DNA from 3 places in the Marinobacter sp. BSs20148 genome. Region 1 is predicted to be linked to each of the others. Evidence: predicted binding sites of a transcription regulator. Region 1 holds the regulator's gene; each other region holds the start of a gene.

Evidence for each region. The regulator sigma-54, encoded in region 1, starts transcription at its own class of promoters, with help from an activator protein. The targets are predictions, from matches to a motif close to ANTGGCATNNANNTTGCTNT.
Region 2: MRBBS_RS17025 (PEP-CTERM sorting domain-containing protein) is a predicted target of sigma-54. The motif match lies at 1,532-1,551, and genes of this name have one in related genera.
Region 3: MRBBS_RS01195 (circularly permuted type 2 ATP-grasp protein) is a predicted target of sigma-54. The motif match lies at 2,154-2,173, and genes of this name have one in related genera.

What each region holds. Positions count from the first base shown of each region.
Region 1 is NC_018268.1:2,857,154-2,860,832, forward strand. Features, by position in the region: gene lptB (LPS export ABC transporter ATP-binding protein) at 1-441, shown strand, start outside; gene MRBBS_RS12965 (RNA polymerase factor sigma-54) at 611-2,203, shown strand; gene hpf (ribosome hibernation promoting factor) at 2,247-2,546, shown strand; gene ptsN (PTS IIA-like nitrogen regulatory protein PtsN) at 2,632-3,099, shown strand; gene rapZ (RNase adapter RapZ) at 3,152-3,679, shown strand, end outside.
Region 2 is NC_018268.1:3,724,108-3,727,786, forward strand. Features, by position in the region: gene coaBC (bifunctional phosphopantothenoylcysteine decarboxylase/phosphopantothenate--cysteine ligase CoaBC) at 1-943, opposite strand, end outside; gene MRBBS_RS17025 (PEP-CTERM sorting domain-containing protein) at 1,597-2,238, shown strand; gene MRBBS_RS17030 (alpha/beta hydrolase-fold protein) at 2,339-2,602, opposite strand; gene MRBBS_RS19540 (hypothetical protein) at 2,574-2,816, opposite strand; gene MRBBS_RS17040 (hypothetical protein) at 2,809-3,198, opposite strand; gene MRBBS_RS19250 (response regulator) at 3,231-3,401, opposite strand; gene radC (RadC family protein) at 3,611-3,679, shown strand, end outside.
Region 3 is NC_018268.1:275,775-279,453, reverse strand. Features, by position in the region: gene MRBBS_RS01210 (YkvA family protein) at 1-74, shown strand, start outside; gene MRBBS_RS01205 (MotA/TolQ/ExbB proton channel family protein) at 148-933, shown strand; gene MRBBS_RS01200 (MotB family protein) at 937-1,854, shown strand; gene MRBBS_RS01195 (circularly permuted type 2 ATP-grasp protein) at 2,231-3,664, shown strand; gene MRBBS_RS01190 (alpha-E domain-containing protein) at 3,658-3,679, shown strand, end outside.

The DNA of each region.
Region 1 (3,679 bases):
CGCGACAATATCATGGCCATTCTGGAAACCCGCAAAGGTATGAAACGGGCGGAACGCGACGCGAAGTTAGAGGAATTGCTAGCCGAGTTTCACATCAATCACATCCGCGACAGTATGGGTATGGCACTGTCTGGGGGCGAGCGTCGCCGGGTAGAAATTGCTCGCGCTCTGGCTATGGAGCCCGCTTTTATTCTGTTGGACGAACCCTTCGCCGGGGTCGACCCAATCTCGGTTAGCGACATCAAGCAAATCATTCGCCACCTGCGCGACAAAGGCATAGGCGTATTGATCACCGACCACAACGTGCGCGATACGCTGGACATCTGCGAAAACGCCTACATTGTATCCGGCGGCCATATTATTGCTTCCGGCAGCTCCGCTGAAATTTTTGCCAATCAACAAGTCAAAGAGGTCTACCTAGGCAACGAATTCCGGTTGTAATGAACCTTAGAAGTGGGTTTGCGATGACATCGCCACAGGTGAATCGGTTGATTCCCCGGCGAACTCTAGTAGACTCGGCAGAGAACTTGCTTGTGAACGCAAACCCCGGTTAGCCAACCTTTTTTAGTGGCTGCCACGCGCCAACCGATCGAGTAATGGATTTCCAAGAATGGTAATGAAAGCTTCTTTGCAGCTCAAGCTGGGCCAGAGCCTGACCATGACGCCCCAGCTCCAGCAGGCGATTCGCCTGTTACAGCTTTCTACCCTCGACTTGCAACAAGAAATCCAGCAGGCGCTGGAATCCAACCCCATGTTGGAAGCACCGGAAGACGACGATCACGGCGACGAGGAATCCACGCACGCGGACACGAACAACGATCAAAACACGGACTCCAGTGCAGACGATCGTGGGATAGATAGTGGGATAAATAGCGGGGTGGACGGCACCGCTGAAAGCGCAGCAGAGACATCTTCAGACACCAGCAAAGACTGGGACGAAAACGAAAACGGTCCCGACTGGGCCAGCGAAAATGAAATACCCGATACCTTGCCAGACGACCTGCCGGTAGATACGGCCTGGGACGACGTGTACCAATCTGCGCCGGCGCCGGCCAGCAGTAATGGCGACGATAACGACTACGATTTTGAAACCCGCAACTCGCCCACTGAAACCCTGCGCGATCACCTGGAGTGGCAGCTAAACCTGACCACCATGACGGAACGCGACCGCGCCGTTGCTCACGCCCTGATGGACGCTGTTGACGAACGCGGCTACCTGACCAGCTCGCTGGCCGAGATTTATACCGGCCTGCAGGACGAGCATGACGACGACCCTCTGGAACTGGATGAACTGGAAGCGGTACTACGACGCCTGCAGTTTTTTGACCCACCCGGTGTGTTTGGTCGCGACTTGCAGGAATGCCTTCTAATCCAGCTGAACCAGATGCCACCAGACACCCCTTGGGTTTCTCAGGCGCGCATGGTCATCACCCACTACATCAGCCTGCTGGGCAACCGTGACTACGCCCAACTGCTGCGCCGTAGCCGCCTCAAAGAAGACCAGCTAAAACAGGTACTGGCGCTGATTACCAGCCTGAACCCGCGCCCCGGCAATGTGATTGACCAAACCGAACCGGACTACGTAATTCCAGACGTGATTGTGTACAAGCGCAACGAGCGCTGGCGGGTAGAGTTGAACCCAGAAATTGCACCGCGCATTCGTGTCAATGCCAGCTATGCTTCATTGATAAAGCGTGCCGATAGCAGCGCTGACAACACCTACATGCGGGATCAGTTACAAGAGGCTAAATGGTTCATCAAAAGTCTGCAAAGCCGCAACGAAACGCTGCTAAAAGTGGCTACCCGTATTGTGGAATACCAACAGGGTTTTCTAGACCAGGGGGAAGAAGCTATGAAGCCGCTGATCCTTTCGGAAATCGCCCAAGCCGTAGAAATGCATGAATCTACCATCTCCCGGGTAACCACCCAGAAGTTCATGCACACACCTCGCGGCATTTTTGAGCTCAAATATTTTTTCTCAAGCCATGTCAGTACCGATGCTGGCGGAGAATGTTCTTCAACCGCCATCCGCGCCATGATAAAAAAACTGATAGCCGTCGAAACCTCCAAAAAACCGTTGAGCGACAGCAAGATTGCCGCCATGCTTGGGGAACAGGGAATCCAAGTGGCGCGGCGTACCGTGGCCAAATACCGGGAGGCACTGCAAATACCTCCATCGAACGAAAGAAAGCGACTGGTGTAGCAACACCGACCTAACAACACCCATGCGATAGCAGGAGAAGCCTATGCAACTCAATATTTCTGGCCATCATGTCGAACTGACCGAAGCACTCAAAGAGTACGTGAACGAAAAGTTCCAGCGCCTGGAGCGCCACTTCGACCAGATAAGTAACACCAATGTGACTCTACAGGTGGAAAAATTGCGCCAGATAGCCGAAGCTACCGTAAATATTAGTGGTGGCGAATTGCACGCTAAGGCAGAAAGCGAAGACATGTACGCAGCTATTGACGCTCTGGTGGACAAACTGGACCGCCAGATTCTCAAGCACAAAGAAAAGCAAGTATCCCGGATGCACGGTAACTAACACCGGATACAACGCGTAAACGCTTCACGCGCTGCGGCATGGCACCATGCCGCAGCCTTTTTTTTAATGGAAGTACCGTCGACCCATGAGCGAGACATCCCTGACAATAGAAACCATCCTTGCCCCGGAACTGACACTTTGCAACGTGCCAGCGTCCAGCAAGAAAAGGGTTCTTGAGTTTATTGCAGAGCAGATTCACCTGCATAACGCCACCTTGGGCGACACTCAGATATTCAGCAATCTGATTGCCCGCGAGCGCCTGGGGTCCACCGGGATCGGCCAGGGCATCGCCATTCCTCACTGCCGCCTGGAAGGCCTGGAGCACGTTATTGGCCTGCTCGTCACCCTTAGCGAGAGCGTGGACTTCGATGCAATTGACAACCAGCCGGTAGATTTGGTGTTTGCTCTGGTTGTACCAAAAGAAGCCACCAGCGAGCATCTTGAGCTGCTTAGTCAGCTTGCAGAAAAATTCAACGATCGGGCTTTTTGTGACCGCCTGCGCCAGTCGGAAGATGCCATTACCCTATTTCAGCGCATGACCTCCGGACGCTAGTCTGTCTTGGCCTGATCCACTTCGACCGTTCGCAATCAAAGGGTTATTGACGATGAAACTGATTATTGTTAGCGGCCGTTCCGGATCGGGTAAAAGTACCGCCTTGCACGTTCTTGAAGATCTGGGTTTTTACTGCATCGACAACCTACCCATTGGCCTGCTGTTCCCGCTGACCAGAGAAGCGGCCGCACAAGAGCCCGCCGGCCGCCTGCACAAAATGGCGGTGAGCATAGACGCGCGCAACCTGTCCGGTGAGCTGGCCAATTTCGAAGATATTCACCGACGCCTGAAGGACACAGGCATCAGTGCTGAAATCATATTTTTAGACGCCGACGAGCAATCTCTACTGCAACGCTTTCATGCTACCCGACGCAAGCACCCACTGAGCGACGATCACACGTCATTGCGCGAAGCCATCAGCTCGGAAAAAAAACTGCTGGAACCCTTGTCGAATCTGGCTGACCTTTACATCAACACCACTGGCATGGGCATGTACGATTTGCGGGACATGGTCAAACAGCGGGTGGTCGGCCGCAAAGACCAAGAACTGGCGCTGCTGTTCCAGTCATTCGGTTTCAAG
Region 2 (3,679 bases), 870 kb from region 1:
TTGCCAGAGTGTCCTGATTACGCACCAGCGCCAGCGTCATCTCGGCGGCGGATTTCTTGAGTTTGTCGCTGGCATAATCCTGCGGGCGATAGTCAGCCACCGCAGCGGTGGCGATAAAAAGATCACAACCCTCATCAACTGCCGCCATCGTCGTTTCAAGCATTTGTTCTGCGGTCATCACCAAGCGCAGGTTTATACCCGCGGGCGGAAGCAGGTTCACCGGCCCGCTGACCAGCACGACCTCAGCGCCGGCAGCGCGCGCGGCTATGGCCATAGCGTAGCCCATTTTACCAGAGCTGTGATTGCTGATGTAGCGCACTGGATCAATAGGTTCACGGGTTGGCCCAGCGGTGATCACCAGGCGTTTGCCAGCCAACACACCCCCGGCGCTATTATCGATTTGCGCTTGTTCCTGAGCCAGCGCCTGCATGATCTGCTCTGGTTCCAGCATGCGCCCTGGGCCGTTATCACCGCAGGCCTGCTGGCCTTCCGCCGGTCCCCACAGGCGAATCTGGGGGTCCGCTTGTAACAGCTGCACCACCCGCTGGGTACGATGATTACCCCACATGGCCTGATTCATCGCCGGCACCAGGGCAATGGGCACCTCGGCAGCACTGCACACCGTAGCCAGCAGATCATCGGCCATGCCCGCCGCCAAGCGCGCCATAAAGTCTGCCGACGCTGGAGCCACAATGATCCGTTGTGCCCATTTCGCCAGCTCAATGTGGCCCATACCAGCCTCGGCTTCCGGGTCTAGCAACGAGGTACGCACCGGCTGCCCGCTCAACGCCTGAAATGTCAGTGGCGTCACAAAAGCTTCAGCGCCACGGGTCATCACCACCTGCACCGAATGCCCCGCTTTTTTTAACAGCCGCACCAGTTCCGCCGTTTTGTAAGCCGCGATGCCGCCGGTAACGCCAACAAGAATTCGTGTACCAACCATAGGGGCTGCGTCCTCATGCGTTGTAAAAGCGTTAACATATCACGCCACAGCGCTACAGACAGCCTGCCGCAGAGTACACCTGCCCTGCTAGCGCACTTTTTTTCCAGTAATCCGGAACCCGTTCCCATAGGCGGCGGTTCAAACCAGCCGCTCTTTCATTTGTAAGGACGCAATCGCATGAGAAGCGCAGGCTGCCATGGAGATCACACGGCGGGTGACAGTAGCTGGCGTCCTGGTCGCTCGGCACGGTGCCACCCACGTCGCGCACCGCTGCCTGGATGCAGCGGGCGATGAGGGCGGTGGAGTCGAACAGGGTGCCGTCCCAGTCGAAGGCGATGTGGTCGAATTGGCGTGGTCGCATGGCGGGAGCTTAGCAAGCCCGTCCAAGCTAAGGACAGGTGAGCGCAGGCATCCATCGAGATGGCCGTACGCATGGCCGGCGTTTCATCCGGAATTTGTCGGTTTTTTTTACAGTCCAAAGATCCGAGTTTTAGAGAATGTTCGGCGTTTCACCCGGAATTTGTCGGTTTTTTTTACAGTCCAAAAATCCGAGTTTTAGAGACATGAAAAAAATCATAGACTTATAGTGCTGGCACGTAAATTGCATAAATTGCTTCGTAGTGAGAAACACACTTTCTCATCAGGAGAAGACCATGAACCTTACGAAATTTTCCAAGTCGGCTGCGTTGGCCGCAGTGCTCTCCGTCGGCGCTGGCGCCGCGAACGCTGCAGCCTGCCTTGTATCGGACGTCACTTTTTCGTCGACCTACCCGACCGGTGCACAAAACGCTGACGAGTGCTCGAATGCATTGGATGGATCAGGAAACAAACCCAACCAGACCGATCTGGATAACACGTTTGGCTTTGGATTCGTCGAGGGCGTGACCCTCGGCAGCGCGAGTGCCGGCACCGCTACCGGCGCCACCAACGTGCTGGGTGGATTTAAGTTCACGCTGAGTGGCTTGACGGCAACCACATCGGGCGAATACAGCCTGACGATTGAGGACACGAACGGTTCGGCATCGCCAAACCTTCCTTTTTATCTTGACTTCGTCCTCTATCTCAAGGGCGGCAATGATGATACCGCAGCGTATTTTTTCGACGACACATTGGTTGACTCTGAGGGTGGAGGAGCATGGAACGTTACGTTCCTAAATAATGGTAACCAAATCCCAAGTCTGTCGAACATCAGCCTGTATGTTCGCAATGGGACTGAGGTTCCTGAGCCTGGCAGCATCGCCTTGCTGGGCCTCGGTCTGCTGGGTCTTGCCACCGCGCGTCGTCGGCGCAGCTAAATAGCGTTATGGGGTGGAAGCACTGCCTCAAGGCCAGACCTGATCGCTGAGTCAAAAAAGAGCCACCTTCGGGTGGCTCTTTCATTTGTGCAATCGCCTTTCAACTCAATTGACTGGCGTGATGCGTCAAATGCCGATCAATCACCGACGCAATGAAGTAATAACCGTGGTCGTAGCGCAGGGTCAGCGGCTGGCTGGCCTGGGCGCAGGCAGTCTCGAAAGCTTCCGGGTGCAGCTGCTCTTGCAGAAACTTGTCGGCCAGCCCCTGGTCGATCAGGATACCGGCGGGGTACGGGGCGGTGGTCTGCGCGGCCATGAGCAGGCGGGCGTCGTGCTCAACCCATGTTGATTCGTCCTGCCCCAGGTAGCCGGTGAACGCTTTGTGGCCCCAGGGGCACTGTGTCGGCGTTCAGGAAGCGCGTGTCACCAAAGCCGCGCAGGTAGGGCACGATGACGCGGCAACCCGCAGCCGCCAACACAGGCGCCACCTCGGCATAGGCGTGGATGTCGTAGGGAAAACCGTGCAGACGAACCCCTGCGGCCAAAATAGTGTCCGCCTCCGGCTTCACGTCAGTCATCTTCGTGAGCGAGCTTGATGCCTGGTTCGGGAAACTTGTCTAACCAATTGGCCAAACTATCAAGGACTCCATCGGCGGAGATATCGCCTTCAAGAAACCAAATTTTGAGTAGCGTGAGCCAAGCGACTGCGCTTTGATGTGCGGGTTTTATCTGCTCTGTTTTTATCAAACCGTGATCGCCATGGTTAAAAAGGCGAACCTCGAAGAACGGCACTGCTGAGAGACCAAGTAGCTGGCGATAGGCATCAGCACTTGACTCAGGATCAACGTAAGCATCATGCGAGCCAAAGAGTGCCAGCATGAGCACGTGAAGCGCTTGCAGGTCAGTGCGAACATCAGCGCGCCAGTTGCGCTTCACGAACCCCCAAAAAGCTTCACTCATTGGCTTAACGCCCCCCTCACCTGCGATATGGCTTAAATAGGCAGCATATTGTCCAGAATCAGACAGTCGTATCGATGCTGTAAAGCCAAGGTGATACCGCTCGCCCCGTTGTCGGCAAAGTCGCATTCGACGTTGTGCAGCTCGAGATACTCCGACATCGCCAACGCCAGGTCCCGGTCATCTTCAACGATCAATGTTTTCATGGCTGCCAGCTACGTGAGAACGAGCATTGAGCTTAAACGGGAATGTCTTAATATTGTATTAAACCCACTATTAATCTGGTTTGTTATTAAACTCTGAATCGCCACACGTTACCGTCCATGGTCGCAACGACAGCCTTCATCCAGTAATCTGGAGCTCGCTCCCCTAGGCGGCTCGAATCAGCCGCCCTTTCATTTGCAAGGATGCAATCATGAGAAACCCCCAGGCGACACCCTGTTCCGTTAAACCCTCTACAGAAACCACTCGAGTGACACCTACC
Region 3 (3,679 bases), 1.5 Mb from region 1:
CCTTGTGCCTGAAACTGGTGGAGTCAGACCTGCACCGTTATGCAGCATGGAAAGAACTACAAGACACAAACTAACAAAGCCCGCGCAAAAACGAGTCGGTAAAACCGGCTCTCTCTATAACAACAACTTGAGTATTCTGGAGTTACTGTGGATTTTGCCACTCTGATTGGCCTGGTTGGGGCGATGATGTTGATCGCCTCGGCGGTAATTTTAGGCGTGTCACCAGACGTTTTTCTCAACGGCCCGGCGCTGCTGATTGTTATTGGCGGTAGTCTTTTGGTGGTTTTGGCCAAATTCAGTTTTCAGCAGTTTCTGGGCGCATTTAAAGCAGCGATTCGCGCTTTCAAGTTCAAACTTCCAGAAACCCGCTCAGCCATCGATGAACTGGTAGATATTGCGAATGTGGCGCGGCGCCAGGGCGTGCTGGGCCTGGAGGGGCGCGAGGTAAGTTCGCCGTTTCTTAGTAACGGCATTCAGATGTTGGTCGACGGCCAGGACGGTGCCACCATCAAACAACTGCTCAGTAAAGAGCAACTGATGACCCTAGAGCACAACCGTTCTGGCGCCAGGGTATTCACCGCCTTCGCAGACGTTGGCCCCGCCATGGGCATGATTGGCACGCTGATTGGCCTGGTCCAAATGCTGTCCAATATGGAAGACCCGAAATCCATTGGCCCTGCCATGGCGGTTGCGCTTCTAACCACATTGTACGGTGCCATGATAGCGACCATGATTGCCTCACCGATTGCGGACAAATTGTCATTGCGAATGACCCAGGAAGCCCGCATGCAGTCGCTTTATATAGACGCACTGGGCGCTATTCAAGAAGGCGTTAACCCGCGAATTATCGAGCAGATGCTGTCCAGTTATCTGTCTCCCAAAGAGCGCGACAAGGTATCTGAAGAAGCCAGTGCTGCCGCGGCAGACAACTAACCGATGGAAGACTTCCCGGAAGAAGAGAAGCCTGGCATCCCGGCGTGGGTTGTGACATTTGCCGACCTGATGTCGCTGTTGATGTGCTTTTTTGTGCTGTTACTGTCGTTTTCTGAAATCGACGCTCAGAAATTCAAACAGATTGCCGGCGAACTGTCCGCAGCCTTCGGTGTTCAGCGCGATGTGCCCGCGGTGGAAATCCCTCTGGGCACCAGCATTATATTCGACAATTTCTCGTCGGCGCCGCCCGAGCCCACCGTAATCAATGAAATAAAGCAGGCTACTACCGATCAGAAACCGGAATTGGATACCCTGAAGGGTGCCGTCGACAGTGCTACCAAAGCTGCCGAGCAGGAAAAAATACAGGTGCAGTTGGAACAACTGCGCAAGGTACTCGGACCGGCACTCAAAGATGGCCACATAGCTGTGACTCAGGACCAGTACCGTATTGTGATTCGAGTAGAAGAAAAAGGCTCGTTTCCGTCTGGATCGGCCAAGCTCACCAGAGATTTCCAAAGCCTGCTGCTAGAAATGGCCGAAGTACTGGCCATTATTCCCGGCAAATTGACGATAGAAGGTCACACAGACGACGTCCCCATCCGTACCGACCGGTTTTTCAGCAACTGGGATCTGTCTGCCGCCCGCGCCGCCTCTGTGGCCAACGCGCTGCTGACCAGCGGAACCGTCGAGGCCAATCGGTTGGCGGTAAAAGGCCTTGCAGATACCGCGCCATGGGTAGACAACGATTCGGCCGAGAACAGAGCGAAAAACCGGCGGGTTGAGATCATTATTGACCTGTCGGGCCCTCAAGCGGAACAGGAAGTTCAGCTCCGTGACATCATCGACGGCCAGCTACCGGGCCAGGATACGGTGATCGATATGCAATCCGGGCCGGTTCCGGTAGAAAGTATCACTTGGTAGCCGGCCTGATCGGTTTTTGCGCAGAATTCGACTTTATTGCACTTTATTAGTGCAATAATACACCCCCACTGAAGGCGCGATCGAAGCCTTTTCTGGGTCTGATCGAGAAATAAGCGTTCAGCGGCGCCGACGTCAGTGTCCACTGCACAGGCGTCAAGCCCTCCGAATTGGACACTCCACTTGCTCGTACCTTTCAACAGGCGGTTCTATAGCCGCCTGTTGAATTTTGCCCACTCTGAATCGACAGATTCCCAACCGTCGCCTTTGTTAAAAGGCACAATATTCGTGAACTTTCATCGACTGGCTCGTCTTTTGCTTATTAATACCATTAGAGGTGCCAACTTCATCGGCACGGTCCAGAGAGACGAACAGAACCATGCTAATTCAGCCACCAGGCAAAGGCCTGTATGACGAATTATTCGATCAAGACAATCGAATGCGGCCACATTGCAAGATACTCGAAGATTGGCTCGCAAACTCGGATGAAAGCCTGATCGCAGAAAAGCGACGGGAAGCCGACGTACTATTCCAGCGGCTGGGCATCACTTTCAATGTCTATGGCGAAGACCAGGGCGCAGACCGACTCATTCCGTTTGACCTTATCCCGCGCGTTATATCTTCCAGCGACTGGCAGAAGCTCCAGGCCGGACTGCGCCAGAGAGTGCAGGCACTTAATCGTTTCCTGTTCGATATCTACCATGGTTACGACATCGTTCGGGCCGGCGTAATCAGTGCGGAACAAGTCTTTTCCAACCCCCAGTACCAGCCCGGCATGCAGGATCTGAAACTTCCTCGTAACCTGTACGCCCATATTGCCGGTATCGACCTGATCCGCCACAGCGACGGCGACTTCTATGTGCTGGAGGACAACCTTCGCTGCCCCAGCGGCGTGTCCTACATGCTGGAAAACCGGAGAATGATGATGCGGCTTTTCCCGCATCTGTTTGCCCACTCACCGGTCGCTCCAATTGACCATTACCCGAACCTGCTGGGCGAAACCCTGCGGGCAGCGTCTCTCAAACCGAACCCCAAGATAGTGGTGCTAACCCCCGGTCGTTTCAACAGTGCCTATTTCGAGCATACTTTCCTGGCGCGGCAAATGGGCGTGGAACTGGTGGAAGGTGCAGATCTGTTTGTACACCAGAACAAAGTCTTTATGAAAACGACGATTGGCCCTCAACAGGTAGACGTTATTTACCGCCGCATCGACGACGATTTCTTGGACCCTCTGGCGGGCAACCCGGATTCTATGATTGGAGTCCCCGGGCTTTACGCGGCCTATCGTACCGGCAATGTCGTGCTGACCAATGCAATGGGTACCGGGGTTGCAGACGACAAGTCTATCTATCCTTACGTACCCGACATGATTCGTTTCTACCTGGATGAAGAACCTATCCTGAAAAACGTCCCCACCTGGCAGTGTCGTAAGGAAAAAGATCTGCAATACGTTCTGGATCACCTGCCGGAACTGGTGGTGAAAGAGGCTCAGGGAGCCGGTGGCTACGGCATGCTGATTGGCCCCATGGCCAGCAAAGAAGAGCTTTCCACCTTTCGCAGCCTACTCAAAGCCCGGCCACAGGATTACATTGCCCAACCCACTCTGAGCCTTTCCACTTGCCCGACTTTTGTAAATGAGGGCGTTGCACCCCGACACCTGGACCTTCGCCCGTTTGTGCTTTCGGGCAAGAAAATACAGATGGTTCCTGGTGGCTTGACCCGCGTGGCCCTGAAAGAAGGCTCGCTGGTGGTGAATTCGTCTCAGGGTGGCGGCACCAAAGACACTTGGGTAATGGAGGATGATTTATGCTGAGCCGCGCTGCCTCCA